2 regions of the Stenotrophomonas sp. ESTM1D_MKCIP4_1 genome follow, and region 1 is predicted to be linked to the other one. Evidence: predicted binding sites of a transcription regulator. Region 1 holds the regulator's gene; the other holds the start of a gene.
The links. Region 1 encodes FliA, which starts transcription of late flagellar genes. Its sites were predicted from a motif close to TAAAGTTTNNCNNNCNNNGGCCGATAA; they were not measured.
Positions count from the first base shown of each region.

Region 2: the regulator FliA is predicted to act here: its motif matches at 2,194-2,220, upstream of C1924_RS17875 (methyl-accepting chemotaxis protein).

Region 1 covers NZ_CP026004.1:2,084,874-2,094,345, reverse strand. The annotation lists gene C1924_RS09665 (AAA domain-containing protein) at 1-746, shown strand, start outside; gene C1924_RS09660 (hypothetical protein) at 743-2,101, shown strand; gene flhB (flagellar biosynthesis protein FlhB) at 2,203-3,333, shown strand; gene flhA (flagellar biosynthesis protein FlhA) at 3,330-5,435, shown strand; gene flhF (flagellar biosynthesis protein FlhF) at 5,581-7,266, shown strand; gene C1924_RS09640 (MinD/ParA family protein) at 7,253-8,140, shown strand; gene C1924_RS09635 (RNA polymerase sigma factor FliA) at 8,137-8,880, shown strand; gene cheY (chemotaxis response regulator CheY) at 8,938-9,330, shown strand; gene C1924_RS09625 (protein phosphatase CheZ) at 9,330-9,472, shown strand, end outside.
Region 2 covers NZ_CP026004.1:3,931,655-3,941,126, reverse strand. The annotation lists gene C1924_RS17890 (histidine kinase) at 1-465, shown strand, start outside; gene C1924_RS17885 (response regulator transcription factor) at 462-1,100, shown strand; gene C1924_RS17880 (arylamine N-acetyltransferase) at 1,203-2,039, opposite strand; gene C1924_RS17875 (methyl-accepting chemotaxis protein) at 2,249-4,786, shown strand; gene C1924_RS17870 (sulfite reductase flavoprotein subunit alpha) at 4,905-7,433, opposite strand; gene C1924_RS17865 (TlpA disulfide reductase family protein) at 8,085-8,642, opposite strand; gene C1924_RS17860 (protein-disulfide reductase DsbD) at 8,639-9,472, opposite strand, start outside.

The sequences.
Region 1 (9,472 bases):
TGTTCATCAAGAACGTGGAGAACGTTCAGGGCGACGAGCGCGACGTGATCGTGTTCTCCACCACCTTCGGCCGCAATGGCCAGGGCACGTTCCGCCGCAACTTCGGTGTGCTCGGCCAGACCGGCGGCGAGCGGAGACTGAACGTAGCCGTCACCCGTGCTCGACAGAAGGTGGTGATGATCACCTCGATGCCGATCAACGATGTGTCGGACATGTTCAATACCCAGCGCGCCCCCGCCACCCCGCGCGACTATCTGCAAGGCTACCTGGAGTATGCACGTGCCCTGTGTGCGGGCGAGTTCGAGGCGAGCACCAGCCTGCTGAACCGCCTGCAGACCGACCGCAGCACGGTTCCCAGCACGGCACGCAGCGCACAGGACGGCTTCGTCGCCATCGTCGGGGACTACCTGCGCTCGCTGGGCTGGGCCGCCAATCCGGCCAGCGAAGGGGATGCCTTCGGCCTGGATTTCGCCATCGAAGACCCGCGCACAGGCCTGTACGCCATCGGCATCGAATGCGACGCACCGAGCCATGGCCTGCTGCAGCGGGCGCGCGCCCGCGAGATCTGGCGCCCGACCGTGCTCGGGCGCGCCATTCCACGGCTGCATCGTGTGTCGTCGCAGGGCTGGTACCACGACGGTGATGGCGAACGCGCACGCCTGCGCCAGGCGGTGGAGCAGGCATTGGAGATGTCCGCCCCACCCCCTGAGCGAGAGCACGTTCCTGCCCCGGAGGCCTCCGCATGAGCGGCCCGAAAGTCGTCCGTTTCCGGTCCGAAGCCGAACTCCGCGCCCTCCGCGAGCAAATGCTGCGCCTGCTGGAACGCGAGGTGCAGCGTTGGCAGCAACGTGCCCAGCAGCTGCAGAGCCTGGAACAGGCCCAGCTCACCGCCGTACTGGCACGCCGTGACACCCTGCGCGCGGCAGCCGCCGAAAGTGACAATGCGTTTTACGATTCCCAGGTGAAGGCCGAGATGGCCTGGCTGCGCGCTGACCTCGCTGAGCGCGAGGAACGCGCGACAGAACAGCGCATCGCCCAGCGACAACGCGTCCGGCAACAGCAACAGAATGCCGCTACCGTCCTCAGAGCACTGCATGAGGGCGGCGTAGCCGTGGATGCAGAACTGTCCCGGGCGCTGACCCGGCTGGCTGAGGGTGGTGCCGAAGCCGATGCCGAAACGCTGCTGGCACGGGCCACGCTGGCGCTTTCCCCGCCCGAACAGGGCGAGGCACTCAGCCAGGCACAGCGCGATATTGCCGACGTCCTGCGTGAGGATGCCTCCGGACGCTCCACTGCCTGGCACCCGGCGCCCATCACACGTGACCCGCGGCTGCTGCGTATTGATCGGCACATCGCCGAACTGCAGCTGCTGCAGGGAGAAGGCTTCTCCGCGGCATTCCAGGCAGCGCTGCGTGCGGCCGAGGCCGAGACCGACGCGCAGCGACGCAACCTCCTCCTGGACAGTCTGGTACTGGATCTTGCCAGCGCCGCCACGACCCTTCGCCAGCAGCGCGAGCACCTGACGCACCTGCAGGATCTGGCCCATATCCTCGGTACGCTTGATGCGGACACCCACGGCGGGCTGCTGCGCGAGGTCGCCGCAGCCGATACCGACGTGCCGGCCGCCCGCCTCCGTGCCCTGGCCGATGCTTGCCAGCGCGCCATCGATGATCACCATCAGGTCCAGGCGGCCGCTTCGCGTCGCGCCGCCCTGCTGGCCGGGCTTGCCGAGCTGGGCTACGAAGTGCATGAAGGCATGGCAACCGCCTGGTCCGACCAGGGGCGCGTCGTTCTACGTCGACCCGCCAGCCCCGGCTATGGCGTGGAACTCGGTGGCACTGCCGGAACTGGTCGATTGCAGGTGCGCGCCGTGGCGATGGACACCCAGCGCGACCGCAGCCGCGACCGCGACGTGGAAGCACTCTGGTGTGGTGACTTCTCACGCCTGCAGGCACAGCTGAACGCGCAGGGCAGCGACCTGCAGATCGAGCGGGCCCTGGGCGTGGGGGAAGTGCCACTGAAGGAAGTGGAAGGTCTTGCCGAGCCTGCCCGGTCAGTCGCCGATACCGCCAAACGCTCTGGAGACAGCCCGCCGCGCTGACGGGCACGACGATGGGCTGCGGGTAACGCCGGGCCCTGCCCGGCGGCCGTCACGGAACAGTTCTTGCATGCACTCCGGCACCTCCAGCCGCAGTGCCCGTGATGTCCGAGAACGAAGACGCAGGCGAAAAAACCGAACAGCCAACAGAAAAACGCCTCCGTGAAGCCCGCGAACAGGGCAACATCCCGCGCTCGCGTGAGCTGGCCACCGTTGCAGTGTTCGGCGCGGCGGTCATCGCCATCATGGCCAGCAGCGCCTCGCTCGGCGCCGGCGGCCGTGCCTGGATGCGCGCCGCGCTCAGCCCCGAACCGGGGTTGTGGCAGAACCCGCAGCTGCTGTTCGGTCACTTCGGCATGCTGTTCCTGCGCCTGCTGCTGGCCTGCTGGCCGTTGCTGCTGGTCTGCGTGCTGGCCAGCTTCCTGTCGCCCCTGGTGATGGGCGGCCTGCGCTGGTCGAACAAGTCGCTGATGCCCGACCTGAAGCGTCTCAGCCCCCTGGCCGGCATCAAGCGCATCTGGGGCGCCGAAGCCGTGGCCGAGTTCATCAAATCGCTGCTGCGCGTGGCCTTTGTGGGTGTGTCGGCCACCCTGGTCTTCGCCGCCAGCTTCGACAGCCTGCGCGGCCTGCTCAACCAGCCGCTGGAAACGGCCATCGCCCATGGCCTGGGCTTCACCCTGAAGCTGCTGCTGGCCGCGGCCGGCTCGATGCTGGTGCTGGCCGCCATCGACGCGCCGTACCAGCGCTGGAACTGGATGCGCAAGCTGAAGATGACCCGCGAGGAGCTGCGCCGGGAAATGAAGGAAAGCGAGGGCAGCCCGGAAGTGAAGGGCCGCATCCGGCAGATGCAGCAGCAGCTGGCCAACCGCCGGATGATGGAAGCCGTACCCACCGCCGACGTGGTGGTGGTCAACCCGACCCACTACGCCGTGGCACTGAAGTACGAAGGCGGCAGCATGAACGCCCCCACCGTGGTCGCCTTGGGCGTGGACGAAACCGCCCTGCGCATCCGTGAAGTGGCCGACGGCAACAAGGTCGCCATTGTCTCTGCCCCGCCTTTGGCACGGGCCTTGTATCGGGAAGGGCAACTCGGCAAGGAAATTCCCGTGAGACTGTATTCAGCCGTCGCCCAGGTGCTGTCCTACGTCTACCAGCTGCGCAGCTGGCGGACCGGCCCGATGCCGTCCGCCCCGCATGTCGACGTGGATGAGTTCGGCCAGGGAGGTCGCCCATGAGCGCGCAGGCCTCCGGCTTCAACACCCGCCGCGCCCTGGAGATGATCCGCCAGGGCCTTGGCGCGCCGCTGATCGTGCTGGCCCTGCTGGCCATGGTGGTGGTCCCACTGGCCGCGCCGGTCCTCGATGCCCTGTTCACCTTCAACATCGCCATCTCGCTGATGGTGCTGCTGGCGGTGGTCTACGTGAAGCGTCCGCTGGACTTCACCATCTTCCCGATCGTGCTGCTGGTCACCACCATGCTGCGGCTGGCGCTGAACGTCGCCTCCACCCGCGTGATCCTGCTCAACGGCCAGAACGGCCACGACGCGGCCGGCAAGGTCATCGCCGCCTTCGGCGAGTTCGTCATCGGTGGCAACTACGCCGTCGGCATCGTGGTGTTCGCCATCCTCACCATCATCAACTTCGTGGTCATCACCAAGGGCGCCGGGCGCGTCTCGGAAGTGACCGCGCGCTTCATCCTCGACGCCATGCCCGGCAAGCAGATGGCCATCGACGCCGATCTGAACGCCGGTTTGCTGACGCGGGAAGAAGCCAAGGCCCGCCGTGAGGAGGTCCGCGAGGAAGCCGACTTCTACGGTGCGATGGACGGTGCGAGCAAGTTCATCCGCGGCGATGCCATCGCCGGCATCCTGATCCTGTTCATCAACATGCTCGGCGGCCTGGCCGTGGGCGTGCTGCAGCATGGCATTCCGTTCGGCGATGCCGCTGCCACCTATACCCTGCTGTCCATTGGTGACGGCCTGGTGGCGCAGCTGCCGGCCCTGCTGATCTCCAGCGCCGTGGCCATGCTGGTCACCCGCGCCTCGCGCTCGCAGGACATGGCCCAGGCGATGACCGGCCAGGTGTTCGGCCAGTACCGCGCACTGGCCATCACCGCCGGCATCATCGGCCTGGTCGGCCTGGTGCCGGGCATGCCGAACGTCGCTTTCCTGACGCTGGCCGCGATCCTCGGCTTCATCGCCTGGAAGCTGTACCGCAAGCAGCAGGCCCCGGCCGCCGACGAGGCCGCCAAGGCCGGCGAAAACGGCCCGCTGAACGCCCTCGGCCGCCCGACCGCAGCCGCCCCCACCGCCGAACTGAGCTGGGACGAACTGCGCCCGGTCGATCCGCTGGGCCTGGAAGTCGGCTACCGGCTGATTCCGCTGGTGGATGCCAACCAGGGCGGCGAACTGATGGCGCGCATCAAGGGCGTGCGCCGCAAGCTCACCCAGGACGTGGGCTTCCTGATCCCGTCCGTGCACATCCGCGACAACCTGGAGCTGCCCGCCAACGGCTACCGCGTGCTGGTGCATGGCGTGCCGGTGGCCACCGCCGACATCCACCCCGACCGCGAACTGGCCCTGGACCCGGGCAGTGCGCTGGGCCCGCTGGATGGCATCGCCGGCAAAGACCCCGCGTTCGGCCTGGATGCCACCTGGATCCAGCCCCACCAGCGCGCCCAGGCCGAGACCATGGGCTACACGGTGGTGGACCCGGCTACGGTGGTCGCCACGCATCTGTCCCATCTGATCCGCGAACACGCGCCGGAACTGCTGGGCCACGAAGAAGTGCAGCACCTGCTGGCCAACCTGGGCAAGAGCGCGCCCAAGCTCGTCGAAGATCTGACGCCCAAGGCGCTGCCGCTGTCGGCGGTGGTGCGCGTGCTGCAGAACCTGCTGGTGGAGCGCATCCCGATCCGCCAGCTGCGCAAGATCGCCGAAGCGCTGGTCGAGCACGCGCCGATGAGCCAGGACCCCGCCACGCTGACCGCTGCCGTGCGCACCGCGCTGGGCCGCTTCATCGTGCAGGAGATCGCCGGAATGTCGGCGGAGCTGCCGGTGTTCACCCTCAACCCGCAATTGGAACGTGTCTTGCAGGAGTCCACGCAGGGCAACGGCGCCGCGCTGGAACCCGGACTCGCAGAGCGACTGCACCAGAGCCTGGCCGAATGTGTCAGCAAGCAGGAAGCGCGAAACGAGCCGGCGGTCGTGCTGGTACCGGGCCCGGTGCGTGCCGCGCTGGCCCGCCTGGTCCGCCACAGCGTTCCGTCGCTGTCGGTCCTGGCCTACAGCGAGGTGCCGGAAGACAAGCGCCTGAAGCTGGTCGGAACGATCAGCTGACACCCGCCTGCCACGCGCCAGAAAACAGACACCACTTTCAAACCGCACCACACGACAGATTCCAAGGGGAACCCGAACCGTGCAGACCACCGACCATCCGCGTTCTCCGACCGCCACTCCGCCGACCGCGTCCCGTGACCACAGCATGAAAATCAAACGATTCGTCGCCGCCGACATGCGTTCGGCCATGAACCTGGTGCGCAAGGAACACGGCCCGGATGCCGTGATCCTGTCCAACCGCCGGATCGAGGAAGGTATCGAGATCGTCGCCGCGGCCAACTACGACGAAAGCGCCGTGCAGCGCGCACTGGAAGCATCGCGCCGCGACGTTGCTCCGCCGCCGCCGAAGCCGCGCACCGCCGCCGACGCCGTCATTGCCGCCGTGACCCGCCGCCGCAGCGCTACCCCGGCCGCCGAACCGGTTGCCGCGACCACCTCGGCCGTGGCCGCCCTGGCACGCGCCGCCGTCGGCGCCACCGGCCGCACCCTGGACAGCGCTGACGAAATCGTGCCGACCCGCGGCAGCACCGGCTTCGCCGCCACCCTGGCCCGTGCCAGCGTCAACGAATCGGCACTGCCGGAACAGATCTTCGCCCCCTATGCCGACGCCATCGTGGCACCGCCGACGCAGGCACCGGTCGCCGCCGCGCCGATCAACCGCGCACGCTTCCTGATCGATCCGCCGCTGGAAGACACCGCCGCCGTCGTGCCGCCGCCCATCCCGGCCCCGGCCCCGGCCCCGGCCGCCAGCGTCGCCGCCGCTCCGCTGGAAGCCCCTGTTGCCCCGGTCCAGGCCGTTGCCCCGGTCATCGAAGTGCCGGTTGCCGAAGCCCCCGCCAATGATCCGGCGCCGCCGGTCGCGCCCCTGCCGGCGCCCGCCCCGCAGCTGGCTGCCGCCCCGGCGCTGACCATGGTCGCCGCCGATGACGGAGAGATCCGCCAGCTGCGCCAGGAAGTGGCCGGCATGCGCCAGGTGATCGAGCGCGAGATGAACCGCTTCACCGATGAGCGCCTTCGCGGCTGCCCGGTGCGCGCCACCGCCCTGGACCTGATGGACGAGTACGGCTTCGACGCCGGCCTGTCGCGCGACGTGGCCATGCAGATCCCGCTGGACACCGAAGCCCATCGTGGCCGCGGCCTGATGCTGGGGCTGATCTCGCGCAAGCTGCCGATCGCCCCGGTCGACCCGCTGGAAGAAGGCGGCGTGATCGCCTTGGTCGGCCCGACCGGCGCCGGCAAGACCACCACCATCGCCAAGCTGGCCTCTCGCTTCGCCGAAAAGCACGCCCCGCGTGACGTCGCCCTGGTGACCACCGATACGATGCGCATCGGCGCCCGCGAGCAGCTGTACGGCTACGGCCGCCAGCTCGGCATCGCCGTCCACGAAGCCAACAGCGGCACCGATCTGGACCAGCTGCTGGAGCGCCTGCAGGATTACAAGCTGGTGCTGATCGACACCGCCGGCCTGGGCCCGCGTGACCGCGCCCTCGCCGCCCAGCTGCAGTGGCTGCGCGCCGCACGCCAGGTGCGCACCCTGCTGGTGCTGCCGGCCAACACCAGCTTCGGCGACATGGACGAGGTCGTCCGCCGGTTCGGCGCGGCCAACCTGCAGGGCCTGGTGCTGAGCAAGCTGGACGAGACCGGCCGCTTCGGCAACGCCCTTTCGGTGGCCGTCGACCACGCCCTGCCGATCACCTGGGTGACCGACGGCCAGGACGTGCCGGAGGACCTGCACCGGGCCAGTGCAGCCAATCTTGTACTTCGCCTTGAAGATTTGCGCCGAGCGGCCGATATGCCCTGCAACCCGGAGTTGAACCATGCCGTCGCGTGAGTACGCCAAGCTGACCACTACCTTCCCGCTGTCGGCCACCCGCAGCGAGCCGCTTGGCCCTGTCCGCACCATTGCGGTGACCGGCGGCAAGGGCGGCGTGGGCAAGACCAACGTGTCGGCCAACCTGGCCGTGGCGCTGGCGGGCATGGGCAAGCGCACCCTGCTGCTGGACGCCGACCTCGGCCTGGCCAACATCGACGTCATCCTCGGCCTGAACCCGAAGTTCACCCTGGCCGACCTGGTGGCCGGCCGCTGCAGCCTGGAAGACGTGATCATCGAAGGCCCCAACGGGGTGCTGGTGGTCCCGGCCGCGTCGGGCCGCCGGCACATGGCCGAACTGGCCCCGGCCGAACATGTCGGCCTGGTCAACGTGTTCTCCGAACTGGAACGCGAGCTGGACATCATGGTGGTGGACACCGCCGCCGGCATCACCGATGGCGTGCTGACCTTCTGCCAGGCCGCGCAGGACACGGTGGTGGTGGTCTGCGACGAGCCGGCCTCGATCACCGATGCCTACGCGCTCATCAAGGTGCTCTCGCGCGAACGTGGCGTAGACCGCATCCAGGTGGTGGCCAACATGGTGCGCGACCCCAACGAAGGGCGCGTGCTGTATGAAAAGCTGACCCGCGTCTGCGAGAAGTTCCTCGCCGATGTCTCGCTGAACTACCTGGGCTGCGTCCCGCAGGATGACTGGCTGCGCCTGTCGGTGCAGCGCCAGCAGCCGGTGGTCAAGGCCTATCCGTCGAGCCCGGCCGCACTGGCCATCACCGAGATTGCCCGCCGCACCGCCCGCTGGCAGGCGCCGACCGAACCGCGCGGTGGCGTTGAATTCTTCCTGGAACGCATCCTCAAGCAGCGTGGGGTGACCGTATGAAAGGCGCAGCCCAGTACAAGGAAGTCCAGCGCGCCAGCGCGACCGATGTGATCGTCCAGCACTCGGACCTGGTGCGCCGCATCGCCCACCATCTGGCCGCCCGCCTGCCCGCCAGTGTCGAGGTGGACGATCTGATCCAGGCCGGCATGATGGGCCTGATCGAAGCCTCGCGCAGCTATGACGCAGACCAGGGCGCCTCGTTCGAGACCTACGCCTCGATCCGCATCCGCGGTTCGATGATCGACGAGATCCGCCGTGGCGACTGGGTGCCGCGCTCGGTCCACCGCCGCGCCCGCGACGCCGCCGCCACCATCCGCCGGCTGGAACAGACCAGTGGCCGTGCGGCCAGCGCCACCGAAGTGGCCGCCGCGATGGACATGCCGCTGCCCGAGTACCTGCGCCTGATGGAAGACGCCTCGCGTGGCCAGGTGTTGAGCCTGGAATCGCGCATCGAGGACCAGGGCGAGCTGGACACCGTCGCCCAGGGCGGCCCGACCCCGCAGCAGGTGCTGGAACGCGGCGAGTTCGGCCGCGAACTGGGCAAGGCCATCGGCCACCTGCCTGAACGCGAACAGCTGGTGCTGTCGCTGTACTACGAGCAGGAGCTGAACCTGAAGGAGATCGGCGCGGTGCTCGGCGTCAGCGAGTCGCGGGTCTGCCAGATCCACGGCCAGGCCGTGCTGCGCCTGCGCGGCCGCCTGAAGATCTTCGAGGCCGTCGATGCCGGCCTGGAAGAATGAACATGCACGAGGCGGCTGCCCCCGGCCGCCCGTAGTGAACAACAAAGGAACTCTGCTTTGAACAAGAACATGCGCATCCTGATCGTCGACGATTTCTCGACCATGCGTCGCATCGTCAAGAACCTGCTGGGCGATCTGGGCTTCACCAACACCGCCGAAGCCGAGGACGGGCATGCCGCGCTGTCGATGCTGCAGAGCCAGCCGTTCGATTTCGTGGTCACCGACTGGAACATGCCGGTGATGACCGGCATCGAACTGCTCAAGGCCATCCGCGCCGATGCCAAGCTGAAGACGCTGCCGGTACTGATGGTCACCGCAGAAGCCAAGCGCGAGCAGATCATCGAAGCCGCCCAGAGCGGCGTGAACGGCTACATCATCAAGCCGTTCACCGCGCAGACCCTGGAAGAAAAGCTCGGCAAGATCTTCGAGCGCCTGGCGGCCAGCGCCTGATGGATACCCCGGTCGACAGAAGTGCCCTCGCCCTGCGCCTGCAGGAGGCTCTGGATGCCCTGGAATCGGGTGACGAGGCCGCCTGGCGCCAGCGCATCGACAGCCTGGTGGCCGCGCGCACCCAGCCGATGATGAGCGGCCT
Region 2 (9,472 bases), 1.8 Mb from region 1:
CTGGCCGGGCACGAAGGGCTGCTGACTGCCGAACAGCTGTCCGGCGAACTGCTGTCCGACATCCGCCAGGTCGTGCAGTCCATGCGCGATGACCGCGGCCTGGACCTGTACACCGCCCTGCATGCGCTGGCCGCGCCGTTCCCGCGCCCGCGCCTGCAGCTGCAGATTGCTGAAGGCGTGCGGGTGACGAACCCGCGCACGGCCGAGACGGTGCTGCGCCTGGTGCAGGAAGCGTTGACCAATGCGGCACGGCATGGCGAAGCCGATACTGTGTGGCTGACGATGACAGAAGAGGATTCCCGGTTGCGTATTGATATCCGCGATGACGGCCAGCGCGCTGAGCGCATCCGTGAAGGCAATGGCATTTCCGGCATGCGCGAGCGCCTGGCCGAAGTGCATGGCCAGCTGCAGCTGGCCCGTACCGAGCAGGGCGGCATGCACCTGATCGCGCGGTTGCCGGCATGAGCGGCGCACCGATCCGCGTCGCCCTGGCCGATGACCAGGCACTGGTCCGCGCGGGTCTGCGTGCGCTGCTGCAGGGGTTGGGTGTGCAGGTGGTGCTGGAGGCCGAGGATGGCCAGGCCCTGCTGGATGCACTGGCCACGCAACCGGTGGATGTGGTGCTCAGCGATATCCGCATGCCTGGTCTGGATGGCATCGAGGCGCTGCGCCAGCTGCGTGCACGCGGCGACGCCACGCCCTGCCTGCTGCTGACCACGTTCGATGAAAGCGAGCTGCTGCTGCGTGCCAGCGAAGCGGGCGCCCAGGGGTTCCTGCTGAAGGACGCGGCGCCGGCCGACCTGCGCGAAGCCATCGAACGCGTGGCTGCGGGCGAGACCCTGTTGCTGCCGGTCAGTACCGAACCGGTGCGCTCGCGCTATCGGTTCCATGACGAAGCACCGCCCAGCGATACCTTCGGCGAGCGCGAAGTGGCCATCCTGCGCCTGCTGGCTGGTGGCTACAGCAACAAGGAAATCGCACGCAGCCTGTTCCTGGCTGAGGGCACGGTGAAGAACTACGTATCCGCCATCCTCGACAAGCTGGGTACCCGCGACCGTACCCGTGCCGTGCTGAAGGCGATCACCCTGCGCATCATCTGAAGCCCCGCCCGTAGCGTTGAGCCTGCTCGACGGCTTGTGGCTCCTCGTAGCGTCGAGCTTGCTCGACGGGCTTTCGTCGGCAACAGTCGAGCAAGCTCGACGCTACGAAGCCGTCGCCTGCCACCGCTGCAGCCATCCGGCAATGGCCGGGTCCAAGCGTGCATCGTCCGGCAGCCGCACGCCAAAGCCGTCCTGCAGCACCTGCCGCACATCCGCCACATCGCGCAGTGCCCGTTTCTGCGGCGGCTGCCCCGGCCGATATTCGGTGTAGTTGCCACTGCCGAGGGTGCGCCGCCAGTCCGGCCCGGTCAGCGAAGCGCGCAGTTCCCCCGGAAAACTCGATTGCGGGTGCGTGCACACATACCAGTTGCCCACCACGTTGTCGGCCGCCGCCGGTGACGTCAGGTCGAAGCGGTACAGCGACCGCCAGTCGTCACCGCTGCTGGCCTCCAGCAGGTAATCGCCATCGCTCAGCGGCTGCAGCCTGTAGCGCTCATGCGGCGTGTCCTGTTCCGCGGTGTCGTGCAGGCGTAGCGGCACGGTCGGGGTCAGGCTGCCGAACCCGGTGTCCACCAGCCAGTCCTCGCCGTCCAGCCGCACCCGGATCAACAGGTGCGTACGCGGCGTCAGCTCGCCTTCGCGGGCCGACAGCAGTATGCGCGCACTCAGCGCATGGGCGTCGAAGCCCAGCGCCTGGAGCAGGGCAACAAAGGCGCCATTGAGCTCGAAGCAGTAGCCGCCGCGCTGCGCATCCAGCAACTTGCGCTGCACGCTGTCCAGATCAATCGGCACCGCATCGCGCAGCAGGCAGGCCAGTGTCTCGAACGGCACGTGGGCGTTGTGGCGCTGCTGCAGCAGCCTCAAGCCGGCCAGGGTTGCCGGTGGCGCGTCCTGCAGCCGCAGACGCTGCAGGTACCGGGGGATATCGAGCGTGGTCATGGCGGCACCAGGCAGGGCGGGGCAGGGGCACCCACTGTGCAACCGCAACCGGGGTTGAGGTCAAGGGTGGGCGGCCGGTGTCATCGCGCCGTCGCCTGCGGCCGGTACAACGGCGGTGATCGCGCGCACCGCAGCCGTGATCGAAACGCAGGGCTAAAGTCCTGTCCAGCCAGGCCGATACAGGTGCGTCCTTTCGCCTGGAGTCAGTCATGTCGACCGCGGTTGTTCGCCTCCGGTCCCTGCGCACCCGCCTGGACGGGCTGCGCTCGGCGTTTCCTGACCTGTTGCGCTGGCTGCAGCCGCACCGGCTCAGCGTAGGGTCCAGACTGAAGGCCACGCTGTGGGTCTGCGGCCTGGGCCTGGTGGCCATTGCCGGCGTCCACGCCTGGACCGGCCATGCCAGCGCGCAGGCAGCCCGCACCCAGGCCAGCTACCAGCAGGGCAGCGATCTGGCGGCCGCGCTGGCCACCCGCGTGGCGGAAGCGCGCCGCCTGCAGACACAGTATGCGCGCAGTTTCGATGATGCCGACCGCAATGCACTGCTGGCCACCCAGCAGGCACTGAAGCGCGACCTGCAGGCACTGCGTGCCATGCCGATGAGTGCGGGCCAGCGCACGGCCCTGCAGTCCCTGGCAGAGGCGGTGGATGGGTTCTCGCAGGGCATCGCCGCCCTGTTCGAGCGGGTGGATGAAATGGGGCGCGGCGATGCCGGCCTGGCCGCGCAGCTGCAGCAGGCCGCCGACGCGCTGCAGGCAAACGTGGCCGCGCTGCAGCGTCCGGCGCTGGAACTGTACGTGCAGAAGATGCGCCGGCAGGAAGCCTTGCTGCTGCTCGATGGCGACTCCACCCACGCCGACCGCGCCAGCGAGGAGAAGCTGCCCTTCGATCTGGCCCTGGCCGGATTGCCGTCGCAGGCGCAGGAGCAGCTGCGTGCCGACATGGACGCCTACCAGGCGGCGCTGCTGGGCTATACCGCCGCCCGCGTCGGCCTGGATGTGGAGGCACAATCGCTGCTGGAGACCGCTGCAGGCGTTGCGCCAGCACTGGCCGCGTTCCAGGGCGCGCAGGTACAGGCGCTGGCGCAGGCACAGGCACGCCAGCAGGCCGGTGCACGCACCATGAGCGTGCTGTTCGTCGCAACGCTGGCGCTGGTGGCGGGCGTGCTGATCACCAGTCTGGTGCTGGTGCTGCGCGCCGTGCGCCGTCCCATCCAGGACACCCTGCGCTTTGCCAGTGACATCGCCGATGATCGCCTCGACACCACGCTGCGCGTGCACAATGCCAACGATGAGATCGGCCAGCTGGCACAGCGCCTGATCGACATGCAGCAGCGCCTGCGCGCGCGCATCGCGGACGAACGCGCGGCAGCCCGAGGCAACACCCGCGTGCGCCAGGCGCTGGACAGCGCACAGACCGGGCTGATGGTGGTCGATGCCGAAGGGCAGGTGGCCTATGCCAACCCCGCGCTGCTGCAACTGCTGGACATGGACGCCGCCAGCCTGGTCGGCAGCGACGCCGTGCATCTGCATCCGGCGATGCCCAGGCTGGTGGGCGTGCGTCATCGCGAAGAGCGCGAGATCCATCACCTTGGGGTGCGCTATCAACTGATCGCCAACGCCATCATCGACGAGGGTCACTTCCTCGGCGTCGCTGTGGAGTGGCGCAGCCGGGCCCTGGAAACCCTGCTGGAAACCGAAGTGGCGGCGCTGGTTGATGCCGCCGCACACGGCGAACTGCAGGGGCGTATCGCACTGGACGGCAAGCAGGGCTTCGTGCGCACCCTGTCCACCAGCATCAACCACCTGCTGTCCACCTTTGAAACCAATCTGGGCGACCTGCAGGCGTTGCTGGCGGCGTTGGCGCGGGGTGACCTGAGCGTGCGCATGGAAGGTGACCTGCAGGGCGTGTTCGCGCGCATGCGCGACGATGCCAATGCCACCGTCGGCCAGCTCGGCCGCATCGTCACCCGTATCCAGCAGGCTACCTCGCGGCTGGATGTCGGTGTGGGCGAGATCGTCGCCGGCCACCATGACCTTTCCCAGCGCACCGAACAGCAGGCGGCCAACCTGGAAGAAACGGCCGCGTCGATGCACGAACTGACCGACACCGTTGGCCGCAACGCCGATGCCGCAGGCCGTGCCGACGCGCTGGTGCAGGGCGCGGCGGCGGTGGCCGCACGCGGTGGCCAGGCCGTGGGCCAGGTGGTGGCGACCATGCAGGGCATCAGCGAAGCGTCGCGCCGCATCGGCGACATCACCCAGCTCATTGATGGCATCGCCTTCCAGACCAACATCCTGGCGCTCAACGCGGCGGTGGAGGCGGCGCGTGCGGGCGAGCAGGGCCGCAGTTTCGCGGTCGTGGCTTCGGAAGTGCGCTTGCTGGCCCAGCGCAGCGCCGAGGCGGCCAAGCAGATCAAGGGCCTCATCGAAGATTCCGTGGCCCGCGTCGGCCAGGGCAACGTGCAGGCCGAGCAGGCGGGCACCACCATGGGCGAGATCGTCGGCAGCGTGCAGCAGCTGGCCGAACTGCTCGCCGCCATCCGCAGTGCATCGCATGACCAGCATGCCGGCATCGCCCAGGTGAACCAGACCATCGTGCAGATGGAATCGAGCACCCAGCGCAATGCCAGCCTGGTGGAGGAAGCCGGAGCATCGACCGCGCACATGCAGGCCCAGGTGCAGGCCCTGGCAGAAGCGGTATCGGCGTTCCGCCTGCAGCCGGAGCGACGCCCGCGCGTGGCAGCGTGATGGCCCGGCGGACGTCGCGCCGGTGGGCAGGGTTCACACGTCACGCCGGTAGTGCCGGCCGCTGGCCGGCATTCCACCAACCTCACGCCGGCCAGCGGCCGGCGCTACCAGGCAGGGTTCAATACACGTCGCGGCGGTAACGCCCGTTTTCCAGCAGCGTTTCCACCGCGTCGTCGCCCAGCGCAGCACGCAGCACCTGGTCCACGCCTTCGGCCATGCCCTGCAGCGAGCCGCACACATGGATCACCGCGCCACGCGCCAGCCACGCCTGCAGTTCCTCGCCCGCCGCCTGCAGGCGGTGCTGCACGTAGCCACCACCGTCGGCATCGCGCGAGAATGCCAGATCCACACGTGCCAGATGGCCGTCGGCCTGCCACTGGGCAATCTCTTCGGCAAACAACCGGTCGTGCGCGCGCTGGCGTTCGCCGAACAACAGCCAATGGCCGTGCTCGCCCTGTTGCGCAGCTTCGCGCAGCAGGCTGCGCAGGCCGGCGATGCCGGTGCCGTTGCCAACCAGCACCATCGGCGCGCCGCCCCGGCGATGGAAGCCCGGGTTGCGGTGCACGCGCGCGGCAATGCGGGTGCCCAGCGGGGCGTGCAGCGCCAGCCAGCCCGAACCCAGGCCGGGGCGACCGGCCGCGTCGTGCACCAGCCGTACCACCAGCTCAACCACGCCATCGGCGGCGCAGGATGCGATGGAATACTCGCGCCCCGGCAGGGCGGGCAGGCCGGCCAGCCACAGCGCGGGGTCCTGCACCGGCAGCGCGGCACCTTCGTCGGGCAGCAGGCGTCCGCCGGCCAGTTCCAGCAGCGTGCACGTGCCATCGTCGAGCAGCAGCGGCTGCAGCGGGTCCAGGCCGTGCGCTTCCAGCACCGCCGTGGTGTGCTGCACGCTGTTGCGCGGTGCGATGTGCAGGATGTCGCCGGCCTGCCAGGTCGTAGTGGCCGGTGGTGCCAGGCGGATCTTCCAGATCGCGCCCCCCTGGCTGCCCGGATTCAGCGCTTCGCGCGCCAGCAGTTGCCAGTCATGCATCTGCGTGGCCGGCGGCAGCACGCTGTCATCGGTGTCGATGCCGGTCAGTGCGGTCAGCTGGTGCTGCCACTGGCGCAGGTCCACCACCGAGGCGGCATCCACGTCGATGCGCGGGAACAGCGGCTGCGCACCGTTGCCCGCCAGCCACGCGTCCACCTGTGCGCCGAACGCGCAGAAGTGCGGGTACTGCCGATCGCCCAGCGCCAGCACGCCATGCTGCAGGCCCGACAGATCCACGCGCTGTGCCAGCAACTGGCGTGCTGCGCGGCGCGCGTTGTCCGGTGGCTCGCCGTCGCCGAAGGTGCTCAGCACCCACAGCACCTGCGGCGTGTCCTGCAGCTGCGCAGCGGACACCCGCGCCAGCGGAAGCACCTGCACCGGGTGGCCAGCGGCCTGCAGCTGTGCCGCCGCGCGCCAGGCCAGCTGTTCGGCCAGGCCGCTCTGGCTGGCATGGATCACCCGCCACGGCATGCCTTCGCCGCCGCCGTCCTGTGGCGCAGGCAGGGTCTGCCGCAGTGCACGTGCCGCGCGCTGGCTGCGCCGACGGTCCAGATACAGCATCCAGCCGGTGATGAAGAACAGGCACATGGCCAGGCTGCTGAGCATCACCACCACCCGGCCGGGCAGGCCGAAGTAGCTGCCCGAATGCAGCGCGAACATGCTGGTGGCCAACTTGCCGCCGGTGCCCTGGCGCGCGTAGGGACGCGCATCCAGCAGCGCGCCGCTGGCCGGGTCCAGCTGCAGCACGTCCTGCGCGCGGTCGTGGGCGCCGCCGCGCAGGGCCGGATCGCCGGACATCACCCGCACGTTCAGCACCTGGCCCGGCTTTTCCGGCAGGCGCAGGTCGATGTAACCGCTGCGCACACCGGGCTGCGCGTACAGCGTGTCTTCCACATGCTGCAGATCGAGTACGGCATCCGCCGCCACCTTGTGCCTGGCCGGCGCAGGCACGCCGAGCACACTGCTGGCGGCACTGCGGTACCAGTCGAATGACCACCACAGACCGGTCAGCGCGCTCATCAGGTAGATCAGCAGCACCCAGGTGCCGACCACCGAATGCAGGCTCCACAGGAAGCCGCGGCCGCTGCGCTTCCATTCCACCGCCAGCCAGCTGCGCCAGTGCCACCAGCGGCGCGGCCAGCGCAGGTACAGGCCGGACAGGGCGAAGAACAGCAGCGCGATGGCGCAGCTGCCGACCACGAGCTTGCCGCGTTCGCCCGCCGCGAGGTGGCGGTGCAGGTCTTCAACGAAATCGAAGAACGCCTGGCCGCGCAGATGGCTGAAGCGTTCGCCGTTGTACGGGTTGAAGTAGACCCAGTGCTGCTTGCCGCCAGCGAAGCGTGCCACCGAAGGGCGCTGGCCGGTCGCATCCACGCGCAGACGCTGCAGTGGACGCTCGCTGCCGGCCTGCAGCAGCGGCACCAGTTCGCTCAGTGCCAGCGTCTGCTGGCCGTCGGCATGGTGTTCGGCAATGGCGGCAAAGCCGGGGTTGGCGGCGCGCAGCAGCTCATCCTCGAAGGACAGCGTCGCGCCACTGAGGCCCATGATGGCCAGGATCGTGCCGGCCGTGATGCCCAGCAGCCAGTGCAGTTGGAACAGGACGTTCTTGAACATCGGGGAGAGAGGCCGTCTAGGCTGCCGCCCGCATCCTGCGCAACAGCAAATGAGAATTAATCCCGTAATTCTCCGGGCGCGGACGGGCTACGGTCAAGGAGGGTTTCGTTGCAGGGCTTGCAGCCCTGCACCCGCTTCAAGCCACAGCAACGTCAACTTCAAAAGCTGGCTTTCCGTGGGATGGCGGGGTGGGTCCGGTCGAGGGGGACGGCGTGAATACGTCCATGTAGCCTCGGTCGCGCCATCCATGGCGCTCACCCCCCCTCAACCGGACACACCCCGCTTTCGACAGTTTCCTGCGATCTGTCGGAACGGCATTCTGCTTTGGTGGGTGCCGACCGTTGGTCGGCACGGATGAATTCATTTGATTTCTGACAGAAAAATCGTGTCGGCCAAGGTCGACACCTACCAAAAGCTGAGCGTTCCAGCGGTCGCCGTTACCCACGGCCGCAGGAATCTGTCAGAGGTGGGGCGGTGTGGGCTTGCAGGACCGCAGGCGCCATGGATGGCGCCTACGAGCCCCCATGGATGGGTTTACGGCGTGTCCTGCAAGCCCACACCGCCTCGCCATCCCACGGAAAGCCCGCTTCGGCCTTTGACGTTGCCGTTGCATTGAGCAGGTACAGGGCTGCAAGCCCTGCAACAACACCCTCACTTCACCCAGTTGGCAATCTCGCCGTGCTCGAACGGCCCCAGCTTGGCCTTCACCATCCGCCCCTGTGCATCAAACAACACGCTGTACGGCAGCAGGCCCTGCGCATTGCCCAGTTGCACGCTGGCATCGCGGGGGCCGGGGGTGTCCAGCACGATGGGGTAGCTCACCGGCACGCGCTGCAGGAATGCAGCCACGCCCTCCGGTGTATCCAGCGCCACGCCCAGCACCTGCACGCCGTGCACGCCCTGCACGTCGGCAAAGCGCGCCAGCTCGGGCATTTCCTCGATGCACGGCCCGCACCAGCTGGCCCAGACGTTCACCAGCAGCGGCCGGCCTTGGAAATGCTGGCGCAGATCCAGCGCCTGCCCGTCCAGCCCAGGCAGCACCAGCGGCGGCAACGCATCCCCCGCGCGCAGGACGGGAATCAGCGGCGTGGCGACAGCCGGCGTAGCAACCGGCGGCGCAGGCGCAGGCGTCAACCGGTGCCCCGCCCACAGCCCAAGGCCGGCGGCCAGCACCGCTGTCCACAGCAGTGCCGGCCGTTGCCAGTTCATCGGGCGGTGCGCAGCAGCGCTTCTTCCACCAGGGCCTGGGTCAACAGGGTCGGCAGCACGGTCGGCGGTGCGCCGGGGCCGTACACCACGTACAGCGGCACGCCCACGGCCTTGTGCTCATCCAGGAACGCGGTGATCTGCGGGTCCACGTTGGTGTAGTCGCCACGCATGTACACCGCGTTGGTGCGCTTGAGCAGTTCCTTGAACTCCGGGCGCGACAGCACCGCGCGTTCGTTGGCCTTGCAGCTCACGCACCAGTCGGCGGTCATGTTCACGAACACCACGCGGTTGTCCGCACGCAGGCGGTCCAGCATCTGCGGCGAGTAATCCACCACGTTGTCGCTGGCAGCCTGGGCGGCACGTGCCGGCGGGGCCAGCTGGGTCACACCCCATACCGGGCCCAGCGCGGCCAGGGCCAGCAGCACCCCCAGCAGGCTGGCGCCGCGCTTGCTGCGCCAGCGGCTGGTCTCGAACAGCCACAGGCCGGCGGTCAGCAGCAGCAGGCCACCCAGGGCCAGCGCCATGCCGTCCACGCCACGCTGCTTGCCCAGCACCCACAGCAGCCACAGTGCGGCGGCATACATCGGGAAGGCCAGCACGTGCTTCAGCGTTTCCATCCACGGGCCGGGCTTGGGCAGGCGGCGCGCCAGGGCCGGCACGAAGCCGATCAGCAGGAACGGCAGGGCCAGGCCCAGGCCGAGGAACAGGAATACCAGCATCGCCGCGATCGGCGGCGCCACGAAGGCATAGGCCACCGCCGGGCCGAAGAACGGACCCACGCAGGCACTGCCGACCACGCAGGCCAGCACACCCGTGAAGAAATCACCGGC